Regions from separate parts of the Streptomyces sp. NPDC017943 genome, predicted to be linked through region 2. Evidence: riboswitches for the same ligand, from Rfam matches in the RefSeq annotation. Region 2 holds a riboswitch; the other holds the start of a gene.
The links. A riboswitch is a leader RNA that binds a small molecule or an ion and turns the genes downstream of it on or off. The one in region 2 is predicted to bind cyclic di-AMP.
Positions count from the first base shown of each region.

Region 1: linked by a shared signal. The riboswitch ahead of ACH4C6_RS19620 (M23 family metallopeptidase) and the one ahead of ACH4C6_RS16970 (M23 family metallopeptidase) in region 2 are both predicted to bind cyclic di-AMP.

Region 1 is NZ_JBIRHH010000005.1:598,997-606,454, forward strand. It holds gene ACH4C6_RS19605 (GNAT family N-acetyltransferase) at 1-1,088, opposite strand, end outside; gene ACH4C6_RS19610 (HPr family phosphocarrier protein) at 1,270-1,551, shown strand; gene ACH4C6_RS19615 (GntR family transcriptional regulator) at 1,749-2,444, opposite strand; gene ACH4C6_RS19620 (M23 family metallopeptidase) at 2,639-3,427, opposite strand; cyclic di-AMP (ydaO/yuaA leader) riboswitch at 3,441-3,605, opposite strand; gene ACH4C6_RS19625 (M16 family metallopeptidase) at 3,797-5,185, opposite strand; gene ACH4C6_RS19630 (M16 family metallopeptidase) at 5,182-6,552, opposite strand; gene ACH4C6_RS19635 (DNA topoisomerase (ATP-hydrolyzing) subunit A) at 6,771-7,458, shown strand, end outside.
Region 2 is NZ_JBIRHH010000004.1:724,854-732,311, reverse strand. It holds gene ACH4C6_RS16970 (M23 family metallopeptidase) at 1-966, opposite strand, end outside; cyclic di-AMP (ydaO/yuaA leader) riboswitch at 978-1,134, opposite strand; tRNA gene ACH4C6_RS16965 (tRNA-Met) at 1,481-1,554, opposite strand; gene ACH4C6_RS16960 (dihydrofolate reductase family protein) at 1,621-2,751, opposite strand; gene ACH4C6_RS16955 (MarR family winged helix-turn-helix transcriptional regulator) at 3,052-3,558, shown strand; gene ACH4C6_RS16950 (SpoIIE family protein phosphatase) at 3,607-4,659, opposite strand; gene ACH4C6_RS16945 (anti-sigma regulatory factor) at 4,659-5,102, opposite strand; gene ACH4C6_RS16940 (STAS domain-containing protein) at 5,102-5,524, opposite strand; gene ACH4C6_RS16935 (STAS domain-containing protein) at 5,527-6,435, opposite strand; gene ACH4C6_RS16930 (PP2C family protein-serine/threonine phosphatase) at 6,583-7,458, opposite strand, start outside.

The DNA.
Region 1 (7,458 bases), on a different contig from region 2:
CGGCCCGGGCGCGGCACCTCGGGGGCTAGGGAGGCGTTGAGCCGCACCCGGGGCGAGGTGTTGATGACGCCGAAGGCGTTGGGCCCGATGATGCGCATGCCGTACGTGCGGGCCTGCCGGACGAGCGCACGCTGGCGCTCGCGCCCTTCGAGCCCGCTCTCGGCGTAGCCGGCGGACACCACGACCAGTCCCTGCACCCCGTGTTCGCCGCACTCGGCAACGACCTCGGGCACGTGCTCGGCGGGCACGGCGACGACCGCGAGGTCGACCGGGCCGTCGATGTCGCGCACCGACCGGTGGGCGGGCACCCCGTCGAGTTCCTTCTGCTCGTCGGGCAGGGCCCTGTTCACGGCGTACAGGCGGCCGGTGTAGCCGGCGTCGCGGATGTTGCCGAGGACGCTGCGCCCCACGCCGCCGGGGGTGCGTCCCGCGCCGATGACGGCGACCGAGCCGGGCGCCAGCAGCCGCTGCACCGAGCGGGCCTCCGCGCGATGCTCGCGCGCGTACTGCACGGCCAGGGAGCGGTCGGTGGGTTCGAGGTCGAACTCCAGACGGACCACGCCGTCCTCGAAGCTGCGCTTCTGGGTGTACCCGGCGTCCGTGAACACCTTGATCATCTTGGTGTTCGCGGGCAGCACCTCGGCGGCGAAGCGGCGGATGCCGCGCTCCCGGGCGACCGCGGCGATGTGCTCGAGCAGGGCGGAGGCGACTCCGCGGCCCTGGTGGGCGTCCTGGACGAGGAAGGCGACCTCGGCCTCGTCGGCGGGGGCGGACGCGGGCGTTCCGTCGGCGCCGATGCGGTCGTAGCGTACGGTGGCGATGAACTCGCCGCCGACCGTGGCCGCGAGTCCCACCCGGTCCACGAAGTCGTGGTGCGTGAAGCGGTGGACGTCCTTGGCGGACAGGCGAGGGTACGGCGCGAAGAAGCGGTAGTACTTCGACTCGTCGGAGACCTGCTCGTAGAAGCTGACGAGGCGATCGGCGTCATCGACGGTGATGGGCCGGATGCGTGCGGTGCCACCGTCGCGCAGCACCACGTCGGCCTCCCAGTGGGCGGGGTACTCGTGCCGGTCCGGCGAGGTCTGCATGGGCCCCAGAGTACGGCTCGCGTCCGACAGCGGCGCGGGGCAGTCTGTGGAGGGCGTCGGTCGGGTCGAGGCCGCGATCCGATCTCCGCCCCGGGGCGGTGGCACGACAGGGCCGCTCCTGGTGGGCTTCACGTGTGGGAAACTGGTCTAGACAACCCGGAACACCGAAGGGCAGCAACACATGGCTGAGCGCCGCGTCAACGTCGGCTGGGCCGAGGGCCTCCACGCCCGCCCCGCCTCCATCTTCGTCCGAGCCGCCACGGCCACAGGCGTCCCGGTGACGATCGCCAAGGCTGACGGCAACCCCGTCAACGCGGCCTCGATGCTGGCCGTCCTGGGCCTGGGCGCCCAGGGCGGCGAGGAGATCGTCCTCGCCTCCGACGCCGAGGGCGCGGACGCCGCTCTGGACCGGCTGGCCAAGCTGGTTGCCGAGGGTCTCGAGGAACTGCCCGAGACCGTCTGATGTGAGAGCGCCTCTCCGGCGCGTGCGGGGCCCATTCGGTGTCGACCGGATGGGCCCTTCGCATTTCGGGGCTGCATTTCCGTGCACGCACACGCACGGCCGCATGCGCGGGAGGCCGCATTTTCAGGAACAGGGCGGCGGACATACAGAATTCCGGCCCTCGGGAAATTCCCCGCTCTTTGTATACGGCTTCCGCGTTAAATCCGCGGGCTCGCCGTGTTGACGGGATGTTGCGAGTTCCTCACGCGCCCGGCGCGCTCCCCGGCCGAGCCGGACCGCAGGCGGTGGGCGGCGGTCGCGCGCTCGACGTGCAGGGCCGCGGCCGCCCGCGCGCGCTCGCCGTCGCCGCGCGCCACGGCGTCCACGATCGCGCCGTGCTCGTTCCACGACTCCACCGGGCCGGGCGGCGCCTCGACCGTGTACATCCAGGCGATCTTGTGCCGGAGCTGGGTGAGCACCGCGGTCAGCGCGGGGCTCCCGCAGGCCTGGGCCAGCGTCTCGTGGAACCAGCCGTCCAGGGAGCGCAGGTCGTCGCCGCCGCCCTGGCGCGCCCGCTCCCGGCCCAGCCGGACCAGGCCGCGCAGGACCTTGAGATGGGCCTCGGTGCGGCGCTGCGCGGCCCGGGCCGCGCCGAGCGGCTCCAGCAGCAGCCGCATCTGCAGCAGGTCGGCGGCCTCCTGCTCGGTGGGTTCGGCGACGCAGGCGCCCGCGTGCCGTCTGGTCACCACGAAGCCCTCGGCCTCCAGGGTGCGCAGGGCCTCCCGCACGGGGACGCGGGAGACGCCGTAGCGGCGGGCCAGCAGCTCCTCGGTGAGCCGGGCCCCGCGCGCGTGGACGCCGGCGACGATGTCGTCCCGGATGGCGGTGCACACCGAGTGCGCGGGAATGCGCATGACCGACCTCCGTCTGATTCCCGGGGAAAACGCCGACGCGCAGTCCACGGCTTCATTGCGAGTGACTCTATGGCAATGTGCCGCACTTTCCGGCGGCGGACGGAAATCAGGGAGAAGTTTTTGGACGACGAGCCGTCCGGGACGCGAAAAGCCCCGGCCTGCGGGCCGGGGCTTTCACGGAACTCGGGGTGACGTCAGAGGTTGACGCCGTGCGAGCGGAGGTAGGCGACGGGGTCCATGTCGGAGCCGTACTCGGGGCTCGTGCGGGCCTCGAAGTGCAGGTGCGGGCCGGTGACGTTGCCGGTCGCGCCGGACAGGCCGATCTGCTGACCGGGGGTGACCTGCTGGCCGACCGAGACGCCGATGGACGACAGGTGGCCGTACTGGGTGTACGTGCCGTCGTTCATCTTGATCACGACCTGGTTGCCGTACGCGCCGCCCCAGCCGGCCTCGACGACCGTACCGGCGCCGACGGAGTGGACCGAGGTGCCGGTCGCGGCGTGGAAGTCGACGCCGGTGTGGCTGCCGGAGGACCACAGGCCACTGCTGGCCTGGTAGCTGGTCGACACGTACGAGCCGGAGATCGGGGACACGAAGGTGTTCAGGCGCTTGCGCTCGGCCTCGCGGGCGGCGCGCTCCTTGGCCTCGCGCGCCTTCTCGGCGGCTTCCTTGGCCTTCTTGGCCGCCTCGGCGGCCCGCTCGCGCGCGGCCTCCTCGGCCTTCTTCTTCGCGGCGGCCTCCTCGGCCGCCTGCTTCTGCGCGACGGCCTGGGCGTCGATCTGCTCGGCGACGGTGTCGCCCATGGTGACGACGGGGGTGAGACCGGTCTGCTCGGGAGCCGGCTCGGCGGCGAAGGCGGCCGGAGCGGCCACGGTGCCGATGACGCCGGTCGTGGCGAGAGCCGCGACGCCCGCCGCACGGGCCGTGCCGCGCTGGAGGCGGCTGGGGCGACGGTGCTTCCCGGTGGCGCGGGTGAACGCCATGAAGTGGCTGGTCCTTTCCTTCCTTCTCGCCTACCGGGTTAGCTGACGGGTTCGGAGCAGGAAGGTCTCCTACGGACCCCCTCGCGGCTCGCGCGGGCGTCCGATTCACCCCAGGGACTGCGGTTGGGTCCCCGGCTCCCCTGGCTCGCGCCGTACGGGGACTCGGCGATGACTGTCCGGTGCCGCGGGTGCGGCGCACTGCCTGACGAACAGCCCGGATGACGCTAAGCGGCACCGCTTTCAATTCCCAAACGAAACCCGCCTTTTGTAGCGCATCCCACAGGGCAGACAGGCCTCCTCCGTACCAATTCGGGCATAAGGGAGCCCTGGTGCCTTCGATGACAACCAGGGCTCCCGCGCGCGTGTGCCCTACTCCGCGGTGACGACCGAGACTTCGCCGATGCCGAGGGCCTCGACGGGCGCCTTGATCTGCGTCGCGTCACCGACGAGCACGGTCACCAGGCGGTCCACGGGGAAGGCGCTGACGACCGCCGCGGTGGCCTCCACGGTGCCGGTCGCGGCGAGCTGCCGGTACAGCGCGGCCTGGTAGTCGTCGGGCAGGTGCTGCTCGACCTGGTCGGCCAGCGTGGAGGCGACGGCCGCCGCCGTCTCGTACTTCAGCGGCGCGACGCCGACCAGGTTCTGCACGGCGACGTCCCGCTCGGCGTCGGTCAGCCCCTCGGCCGCCAGGGTGCGCAGCACGGTCCACAGGTCCTGCAGGGCGGGACCGGTGTTGGGCGTGTCCACCGAACCGCTGATGGCGAGCATCGAGGCACCGGTGCCGTCCGGGGCGGACCGCAGGACCTGGGCGAACGCCCGCACCCCGTAGGTGTAGCCCTTCTCCTCGCGCAGCACGCGGTCCAGACGGGACGTCAGGGTGCCGCCGAGGCAGTACGTGCCGAGCACCTGGGCGGGCCAGACGCGGTCGTGCCGGTCCGGGCCGGTGCGGCCGATGAGCAGCTGCGTCTGGACGGCGCCCGGGCGGTGGACGATGACGACCCGGCCCCGGTCGTCCGCGGTGACCGGCGGCACCGGACGCGGCTCGGCACGGGAGCCGGTCCAGGCGCCCAGCGTGTCACCGAGCAGGGCGTCGAGGTCGATGCCGGTGAGGTCGCCGACGACGACGGCGGTGGCCGTGGCGGGCCGGACGTGCTTCTCGTAGAAGCCGCGTACGGCCGCGGAGTCGATCGCGGCGACGGTCTCCTCGCCACCCTGCCGGGGCCGCGACATGCGCGAGTCCGCCGGGAACAGCTGCCGGGACAACTCCTTGGCGGCCCGGCGCGAGGGATTGGCCAGCTCGTGCGGGATCTCGTCGAGGCGGTTGCGGACCAGCCGCTCGATCTCGCTGTCCGCGAACGCGGGCGCCCTCAGGGCGTCGGCCAGCAGGCCGAGCCCCTTCTCGAGCCGGGAGGCCGGGACCTCCAGGCTGATCCGGACCCCGGGGTGGTCGGCGTGCGCGTCCAGGGTGGCGCCCGCGCGCTCCAGTTCGGCCGCGAACTCCTCCGCGGAGTGCTTGTCGGTGCCCTCCGAGAAGGCCCGCGCCATGATCGTGGCGACGCCGTCCAGGCCGGCCGGCTCGGCGTCCAGGGGCGCGTGCAGCAGCACCTCGACGGCGACGACCTGCTGGCCGGGGCGGTGGCAGCGCAGGACCGTCAGGCCGTTGCCGAGAGTGCCGCGCTCCGGGGCCGGGAAGGCCCAGGGCTTGGCCTCGCCCGCCTGCGGCCGGGGGTGGAAGTCCATCGTGGCGAGCTCGGTCACTTGGCCGCCTCCTCGTTCTCGTCGCCGGCCGCGGGTGCGGTGTCCCCGGCATCGTCGGTCTCGTCGGCGACGGGCTCGTAGACGAGCACCGCGCGGTTGTCGGGGCGCAGGCGGGCCTTGGTGACCTCCTGGACCTCCTCGGCCGTGACCTCCAGCACGCGCTGGACGGCGGTCAGGGCGAGCTGGGGGTCACCGAACAGCACGGCGTACCGGCACAGTTCGTCGGCGCGGCCCGCGACCGTGCCGAGGCGGTCCAGCCACTCGCGCTCCAACTGGGCCTGGGCGCGCTCCATCTCCTCGGCCGTGGGGCCCTCCTCGGCGAACCGGGCGAGCTCCTCGTCGATGGCGGCCTCGATCACCGGCACCTCCACGTCACCGGACGTCTTGACGTCCAGCCAGCCCAGCGAGGGCGCCCCGGCCAGCCGCAGCAGGCCGAACCCGGCCGCGACGGCCGTACGGTCGCGCCGCACCAGGCGGTTGTACAGCCGGGAGGACTCGCCGCCGCCGAGGACGGTCAGGGCCAGGTCGGCGGCGTCGCACGCGCGTGTGCCGTCGTGCGGCAGTCGGTAGGCGGCCATCAGGGCACGCGCCGGGACCTCCTCCTCGACGACCTCGCGCAGCTGCTCGCCGATGGTCTCCGGCAGGGAGCCGTCGCGCGGGGCGGGCTTGCCGTCGTGGCCGGGGATGGAGCCGAAGTACTTCTCGACCCAGGCCAGCGTCTGCTCGGGGTCGATGTCGCCGACCACGGAGAGCACGGCGTTGTTCGGCGCGTAGTAGGTGCGGAAGAACGCGCGAGCGTCCTCCAGGGTCGCCGCGTCCAGGTCGGCCATCGACCCGATCGGGGTGTGGTGGTAGGGGTGGCCCTCCGGGTAGGCGAGGGCGGTGAGCTTCTCGAAGGCGGTGCCGTAGGGGACGTTGTCGTAGCGCTGGCGGCGCTCGTTCTTGACGACGTCGCGCTGGTTCTCCATCGACTCCTCGTCGAGGGCGGCCAGCAGGGAGCCCATGCGGTCGGCCTCCAGCCAGAGGGCGAGCTCCAGCTGGTGGGCGGGCATGGTCTCGAAGTAGTTGGTCCGCTCGAAGCTCGTGGTGCCGTTCAGCGAGCCGCCCGCGCCCTGGACCAGCTCGAAGTGGCCGTTGCCCTTGACCTGCGCGGACCCCTGGAACATCAAGTGCTCGAAAAGGTGAGCCAGGCCCGTACGCCCCTTGACTTCGTGGCGCGAGCCGACGTCGTACCAGAGGCACACCGCCGCGACGGGGGTCAGGTGGTCCTCGGAGAGCACCACGCGCAAGCCGTTGGCCAGGCGGTGCTCGGTCGCTGTCAGGCCTCCGGAGCCTGCCTGGGCTGTGGCCGTGTGACCCATGGGCATGTACGTCCCTTCGATCGCGGAGCGGTCTTCACAACCGCGGATTCGTGCCGGTCCTGCCACTGTATGCAAGCGCGCGAGGCCCTGGTGAAGTTCCCGGTGCCGGCCTCGTTCCGGGGGCGCGGGCGCCGCTTGTCCCGGGGCCTGGTCCCGCTTGTCAGTGCGGCGGTCCACAATGGTCCGCGTCAGATCTGGATCGCAGCAGCAAGGAGCCGGCAGCGATGGCCCGCCGCAGCACGAAGACCCCGCCGCCCGACGACTCGTACGAGGAGCGGATCCTCGACATCGACGTCGTCGACGAGATGCAGGGCTCCTTCCTCGAGTACGCGTACTCGGTCATCTACTCCCGGGCCCTGCCGGACGCCCGCGACGGTCTCAAGCCGGTGCACCGGCGCATCGTGTACCAGATGAGCGAGATGGGCCTGCGCCCCGAGCGGGGGTACGTCAAGTGCGCCCGTGTCGTCGGCGAGGTGATGGGCAAGCTGCACCCGCACGGCGACGCGTCGATCTACGACGCCCTGGTGCGCATGGCCCAGCCGTTCTCCATGCGCGTCCCCCTGGTGGACGGCCACGGCAACTTCGGCTCGCTGGGCAACGACGACCCGCCGGCCGCCATGCGGTACACCGAGTGCCGCATGGCCGAGGCGACGAGCCTGATGACGGAGTCGATCGACGAGGACACCGTCGACTTCAACCCCAACTACGACGGCCAGGAGCAGGAACCGGCCGCGCTGCCCGCCGCCTTCCCGAACCTGCTGGTCAACGGCGCCTCGGGTATCGCGGTCGGCATGGCGACGAACATGCCGCCGCACAACCTGCGCGAGGTCATCGCCGCGGCACGCCACCTGATCAGGCACCCGAACGCGGACCTCGACGCCCTGATGAAGCACGTCCCCGGTCCGGACCTGC
Region 2 (7,458 bases):
GTGGACTTCGAGGTGGAGGTGGGCGCCGGTGACGTTGCCGGTGGCGCCGACGCGGCCGATGACGTCGCCCGTGCCGACCTTCTGGCCGACGCTGACGCCGATCGACGACTGGTGCGCGTACCAGATCTCGGTGCCGTCATCGAGGGTGAGGACGGTCTTGTAGCCGTAGGAGCCGTTCCAGCCCGCCTCGGTGATGGTGCCGCTGTGGACCGCCTTGATCGGCGTGCCCGTGGGGGCGGCGAAGTCGAGGCCGGTGTGGTAGCCGGAGGACCAGTAGGCGCCGGCCTGGCCGAAGGTGGAGGTGAGGGTGTACGAGGAGGTCGGCAGCGTGTACTGCTTCGCGAGGGCGGCGAGCCGCTCGGCCTCGGCCTTCTTCTCGGCCGCCTCCTCCGCCTTCTTCTTCGCCTCGGCGGCCTTGGCCTTGGCCTCCTTCTCGGCCTTGGCGACGGCTTCCTGGGCCGCCTTCTCGGCGGCGGCCGCGGCGTCCTGGGCGGCCTTGGTGTCGATCTGGTCCTGCTGGTGCTCGACCTGGGCCATGATCCGGGCGCGCAGGGCCTCACCGGCGCCGTCGGTGCCCGGCTCGGCCTCGGCGGTCGTGGTGCCCAGGCTGCTGAGCGGGGTGGCGGAACCTTCGGGGGTGTCGTCGTCCGAGAGGAGGGAACCCACCGAGGGAAGGTCCGGGACGGAGATCGACACCGGCGGCTTGCCGGTCTGGGCGCTGGCCATGCCGCCCGCGCCGACGGCGGCTATGACGCCGACACCGAGGACGGTGGAGCTGCGGGCGAGTCCTCCGCCGCGCTGCTTGGAGACGCGGTGCCGGCCACGGACGGGGCGGATGGACTCCGCGGTGGGGTTCCACTCCTGGAACGGGCCCTCGTCGGTGCGCTGACGGCCGAAGCCGAAGGTCTCGGGGTCGCGCTGGTCCGCCGCGAACGGGGCAGCGGGGGCAGGCCGGTTGGACGCCACGTGGGCGTGCTCCTTTCCTTCCTTCTCGCCTACCGGGTTAGCTGACGGGTTCGGAGCAGGAAGGTCTCCTACGCGCGTATACCTGCCGTGCTGCCACGGCGGCATCCGCCCGATTCACCCCAAGTGGTGGTTCCCCGGTTCCCTCGCGGGATTCGGCGCGTGCGCACGGAGCCGCCTTCTGTGACGGCTGGGACGACCGCGCTGCGTTATCGAACGTTAATGGATGGCGCGGTGCGTATTCCAGCGCTTCCGCTTGATCATTAACCTTTTTCGCGCGGACCAACCTGCCATGACCGGGGTGAATCGGGCGAGTTGACCGCCTCCCGGGCTCCGCAAGGGACTTGACGGTGTGTCAGTTGTTATGCGCTGCGAGGCGGTTCACTCACCGTGTGTGACGGCCGGTCGACGGCTGGAGGGAAACGGCCCGGAAGGCTGGAGAGAGAAGGCCCATATGGCCGGAGGGACAACGCACCGAGGGCCGGAACCCTTTCGGATTCCGGCCCTCGGCCTTCAGTAGCGGGGACAGGATTTGAACCTGCGACCTCTGGGTTATGAGCCCAGCGAGCTACCGAGCTGCTCCACCCCGCGTCGTTGTGTTCACCAGTGTACGCCATCCGCGGGACGTCTCGCGCACACCCCGTATCGGCGCCGCGCTCAGGTCACCAGATGCCGGTTCGGCGCCTTGGCCCGCTCCTCGTGCTCGGGCAGGACGACGACCTGCGCTCCCCCGGCGGCCAGGACTCCGCTGCCGTCGGCCCCGGCCACGAAGGTGTCCGGCTCGCGCCAGGCCGTGACGACCCGCCGCACGCCCGCGTCGAGGATCAGCCGGGCGCAGGGTGCCGGGCGCGAGGCGCGGCGGGCGCAGGGTTCGAGGCTGCTGTAGACGGTCGCCCCGGCCAGCCTGGGGTCGGCCGGGTCGAGCTTGGCCAGGGCCGCCTCCTCGGCGTGCACGACCGGGTCGCCGCCCTCGCGTGAGTGGCCGCGGGCCAGTTCGGTGCCGTCGGCCGCGACCACCACCGCCCCGACGCTGAACGCGGTCCCGGAGGGCGGGCAGAGCTCCGCCAGCTCGCAGGCGGCGGCCAGCCAGTGGTGGTCGGCGGCGACCGGGAGCGGCCCGGTGCCGGGGGCGGTCGGTTCGTAGCGCATCAGGACGACGTCCTCGATCCGGCGGGTGTCGAGCAGCCGCAGCCGACCGGGCGGGTAGCCGCCGGGTCCGAAGAGGCGGGGCGCGGCGGGGTCGCCCACGAAGAGCGGGGCGAGGACCAGCTGGATCTCGTCGGCGAGCTCCTGGGTGAGCAGCTGGGTGTGGATCAGGCCGCCGCCCTCGACCATCAGCCGCCGCACGCCCCGCACGTCGTGCAGGTGGGTGAGGAGCCGGCGCCAGTCGAGGCTCGCGCCCAGGGGGACGACGTCGGTGGCGAGGCCGAGGGCGCGGGCGCGCCGCGCGCCCTCGTCGGTGGTGTAGAGGACCTTCTCGCCGCCGGTGTGCCAGAAGTTGGCGTCCGGGTCGAGGTCGCCGGTGCCGCTGACGGTGACCTTGAGGGGGTACTCGGGCCGGCCCGCGGCGGCACGGGCGGCGCGGCGCTGCGGGGAGTTGACCAGGAGGCGGGGGTTGTCGGCCCGGATCGTGCCCGCGCCGACCAGAATCGCGTCGACGGACGCGCGCACCTCGTCGACCCGGTCGAAGTCGGCCGGGCTCGACAGGAGCAGGCGTTCGGGTCCGGTGTCGTCCAGGTAGCCGTCGAGGGAGACGGCGGCGGACAGCAGGACGTACGGGTGAGGCATCGACGCTCCGCGGCTGGTCGGAAGGGCGGGACTGGACGGGACGGGCGGGACGGGCACGGGTGGGGCGGGACGGGGCTGGACGGGCAGAGTGGGACGTGGCCAAGTCTTACGCGGTCACCCGGCCGGACGTGGACGGCACCCCCCGCCGCCGGCCGCACCGGCGGAACTCGGCGCCGGCTGAACCGCCGTCCGGCCGGGGACGGCCGTGCAACGGTCTGCTTGCCGCTCGGCTCTTCGGGTACAGCCTTTGCAAGAGGGCGACCTCCACAGCACCCGGAGCTTATGGAAAGTGACCGTTTTGTGACCGGATTCGGCGGGCCCGGTGACCACCGGGCCAGGGGGCCGGGTGAGGGCCCGGAAGCCGTCGCCTCGCAGATCGCCGATGCGGTGGACAGCCTGGCGGCCCTGTGGACGGTCGCGGCCCAGGAGGCGTCCCTGCGGCTGTCCCCGCATCAGTTGCGGGCGCTGCGCGCGGTGCAGACCGCACCCGGACTCAACCTCACCGCCCTGGCGGAGCGGCTGGACATCGGTCTGCCCACCGCCAGCCGCCTCTGCGACCGGCTCGCGGCGGCCGGCCTGCTGGAACGGGCCCCGCACCCGGACACCCGCCGTGAGGTCCAGCTCCGGCTCACCACGCACGGCCACAACGTCCTGAGCGACGTCGCCGCTCGCCGCACCCATGCCCTCACCGTCGCCGTGGCCGCGATGCGGCCGGCCGAACGGGACGCACTGAGAAGGGGATTGCGCGCCTTCCTGGCCGCCCAGCACCACACGCCTCCCCGGGCCGGCGAGCCACCGGGCCCGTGAGAAGTCCGGTGCGACGGAACGGCCGGTCCCCCGCCGCCACCCCGGCCCTCACGCCCCGGGCGAGCCCCCCTTCAGCACCGCCACGCACGTGTCGTCGCTCACCGGCCGGGCCGCGCTGCCCGAGTCGCGCAGCACCACCGCGGCGACCACCGCCGGGTCGCAGGTCAGCAGCACGTCCTCGGGCGGGCTCCAGCGGCTGGGCAGACCGTCACTGTGCAGCACCAGCAGGCTGTCCTCGTGCCACGGCCCGCTCTGCACGGGGACGTCGGCCGGGGCCTGGGCGCCCACGATGCCGGGCCGGGACAGCAGCGGCCGCCACTCCCCGCCGGTGCGCAGCCGGGCGCCGACGTTGCCGATCCCGGCGAAGTCCAGCCGCCCCGCGGACGGATCGGCCTGCGCCACGGCGACGGCAGCCCCGCGGGTGGGGCGCAGAGCCGGGCCCAGACGCCGCAGGATCTCCGGCGGCGGCAGCTCGGCCAGGTCGCGCAGCGCGGTCACCGCCGCGGTGGAGGCCTCGGCGGCCTTCTCCCCGTGGCCGAGCCCGTCGGCGAGCAGCAGGGTCAGCCGGTCCCCGGCGCGGACACGGGCCCAGGCGTCGCCGGAGTGGGCCGCCCGGCCCAGGGGGACGTTGACACCGCCGGCGTGCGGGGGCGGCGCGGACGTCCCCGGGTGCCGCACGGCGATCCCGTGGTCGATCCGGGCCAGCACGACGGTGCCCCGGCCGACGGCGCTGTGCAGGTCGAAGTCGTTCGCGACCCGGCGGCACGTGCCCAGCCCCGCGCCCAGGGAGGCCGCGACGGTCGTGGAGTAGCCGTCGCGCATCGCGGCGGCCACGTCCGGGATGCCGGGCCCGTGGTCCAGCGAGAGGAGCTGCACACAGGTGCGCGGACGGCCGCCGTCCGTCCGCTCGACGAGGCCGATGAGCACGTGGCCGCCCTCGGCGTGCCGCAGCAGGTTGGTCGCCAGTTCCGTGGCCACCAGGGCGGCGGACGCCGTGCGGTGCGCGGGCAGTCCGGCGCAGGCGCTGGCCTCCTCGGCGGCGACCCGGACGTCCCGCACCCGGGTCGAGTCGTCCACGGGCACGTCCCAGACCCTGCTCATCAGGGCTCCGGCCGGGAGGGCGGTACGGCCGTGGCCCAGGCCGTGACGGTGACGGTGGTGCCCTCACCCGGCCGGCTGTCCACCCGGAACTCGTGCACGAGCCGCTTGGCCCCGCTCATGCCCAGGCCCAGCCCGCCGCCGCTGGTGTAGCCGTCGGTCATGGCCAGGTCCAGGTCGCGGATGCCCGGCCCGGTGTCGACGAAGGCCAGCCGCAACCCCTGCGCCGGCCCGGTGGTCAGCGGGGTGATCTCCAGGTGGCCGCCACCGCCGTGGACGAGGGTGTTGCGGGCCAGTTCACTGGCCGCGGTGACCAGTTTGGTCTGCTGCACCAGACCGAAGCCCAGCTCGGCGGCCGCCTGCCGGACCTGCTGCCGCACCCAGGCCAGATCGGCGTCCGAGCCGATCGGCAGGGTGGCCGGGGCGGCATGGTGGGAAGCCTGCATCAGGGACTCCCCCCTCCGTCGCGCGGGTCGGCGGCGAGCAGCTCCATGGCGCGCTCGACGTCCAGGGCCGTTCTCAACCCCGGCAGTGTGAGGCCGAGTTCGACGAGGGTGATCGCCACGGCCGGACGCATCCCGGCCAGGACCGTGCGCGCCGCGAGCAGTTTCGCGCCGGCGGCGATCTCGGCGAGGACCCGGCCCAGGAACGAGTCGACGATCTCCACGCCGGAGATGTCGATGACGACCCCGGTCACCCCGGACCCGGCGATCCGGGCCGCGACGTCGTGCTGCAACTGCTCGGCCATGGCGTCGTGCAACTCGCCCTGGAGCGTGACCAGCAGGACGTCGCCCAGTCGGAGCACCGGCACGGTGAAGGAGTGCCCGGGCACCGGCGCGGACAGCGGGGACCCGTCCCCCGCGGGCAGCGTCACCGCGCGCCCGCGTCCGCCGGGTCGGCCGAGCGCAGCGGCGCGATCTCCACGCCCTGCCGGCCGAGCGCGTAGGCCAGCGCGTCGGCCAGGCTCGCCCGGGTGATCACCGTGCCGAGGTCGATGCCCAGGTGGACGATCGTCTGCGCGATCGCGGGCCGGATGCCCGAGACGATGCACTCGGCGCCCATCAGCCGGGCCGCCGCGACCGTCTTCATCAGGTGCTGGGCGACCAGCGAGTCGACCGTGGGCACACCGGTGATGTCGAGGATGGCGTACCGGGCGCGCTCGGCGACGATCGCGTTCAGCAGGCTCTCCATGACCACCTGGCTGCGCGCGCTGTCGAGCGTGCCGATGAGCGGGACGGCGACCGTGCTGTCCCACAGCTTGATCACGGGGGTGGCCACCTCGTGCAACTGCTCGCGCTGCCGGGCGATCAGCGCCTCGCCCGCGCTGAGCGTGGTCTCCATCACGACCAGCCGCAGCGTGCCCATGAGCACGGTGAGCGCCACCACGCACTCCTGCGCGTCCGGCGAGCCGGGGTCCTCGAACTCGGCGCGCAGCAGGTCCACCGCCGGGAGCCGCAGCGCGGCCACCTCGCCGGCGACCCCGTCCGGATCGATGCCCGTACGGGCGCGGGAGGCGGCCATGCGGCCCAACTGGTCGCGCACCGCCTCGAATCCGGGCGCGCGGATGTCGTCCAGCCGCTCGGAGGCGGCGACGGCGGCGAGGGCGGCGAGCACGGCCCGGCCCGCCTCGACCGCCTCGTCACGGGAGACCGTGAAGACGGTGCGGAACAGCGCGGCGTCCGCCCACCGCTGGGCGATCTGCTCCCGCCGCCGTTCCAGGAAGGCGCTCACCTGCTGCGCGGCCGGCCCCTGCCCGGCGTGTGCTTCCGACACCGTCACTTGCATCGCTCCCTCACGCGGGCCGAACCGAGGTCCATCACGGCGCCCTCACCGATTACTTGCCCTATGACAAACATTAGTGCCGACGGTCGGCACCACCAAACAGTCGTACACCGACGCTCCTGACCGGGCGCCTTCCCCCGTCCTTCACCGGCCACGCCAGTCCAGACACACCACGAGGGCGTCATCGTCCGGGACGGGCCGGCCGCGGTGGCCGGACAGCTCGCGCAGGATGGCCCGGGGCACGTCGGCCGCCGGCAGCAGCCGGGTCGACTGGATCGCCCGGGCCAGGGCGGCGTCGCCGTAGGTCTCACCGCCGGGGGAGGCGACGTCGTAGACGCCGTCGCTGACGAACACCAGCCGGTCGCCGGGCTCCACGGCGAACTCCTGCACGACGTAGTCCGTCTCCTCGAACATGCCGAGCGGCAGCTGGGCGTCGAAGGCGACCCGCTCCACCGTGCCGCGGCGCAGCCGCAGCAGCTGCGGGGAGCCCGCGTCCACCGCCCGGGCGCGCCCGGTGGCCAGCTCGATGTCGAGCATCAGCACGGAGAGGTAGCAGCGGCCCCGGTAGTGCGCGTACACCGCCTGGTCCGCCAGCGCCGCCTGGTCGTCGATGGCCAGGCCGGCGCGGCGCGCGTTGCGCAGGGCGCTGATGGCCAGGCTGGTCAGCAGGGACGCCTCGATGCCCTCGCCCATGCCGTTGGTCACGTACAGGCTGAGCCGGTCGGCCGAGGCGGACCAGTCGAAGTTGTCCCCGAAGATCGCGTACGCAGGTTCCAGCTGCGCGCCCAGTTCGTACTCGGGACGGGCGCAGGAGCGGGCGGGCAGCAGCTGCCACTGCATCTCGGCGGCCAGCGTGAGCCGGTCCCGGCGGCGCGCCTGGAGGTAGAGGTCGGTGTCCCGCTCGGCCACGACCACCTCGTGCGCCAGCACCTCGGCGACCTCGGCCAGTTCGCCCACGCAGTCCTCGGCGTGACCGGCGTCCGGCAGGGTCACCGTCAGCACCCCGAGCCGGTCGCCGCG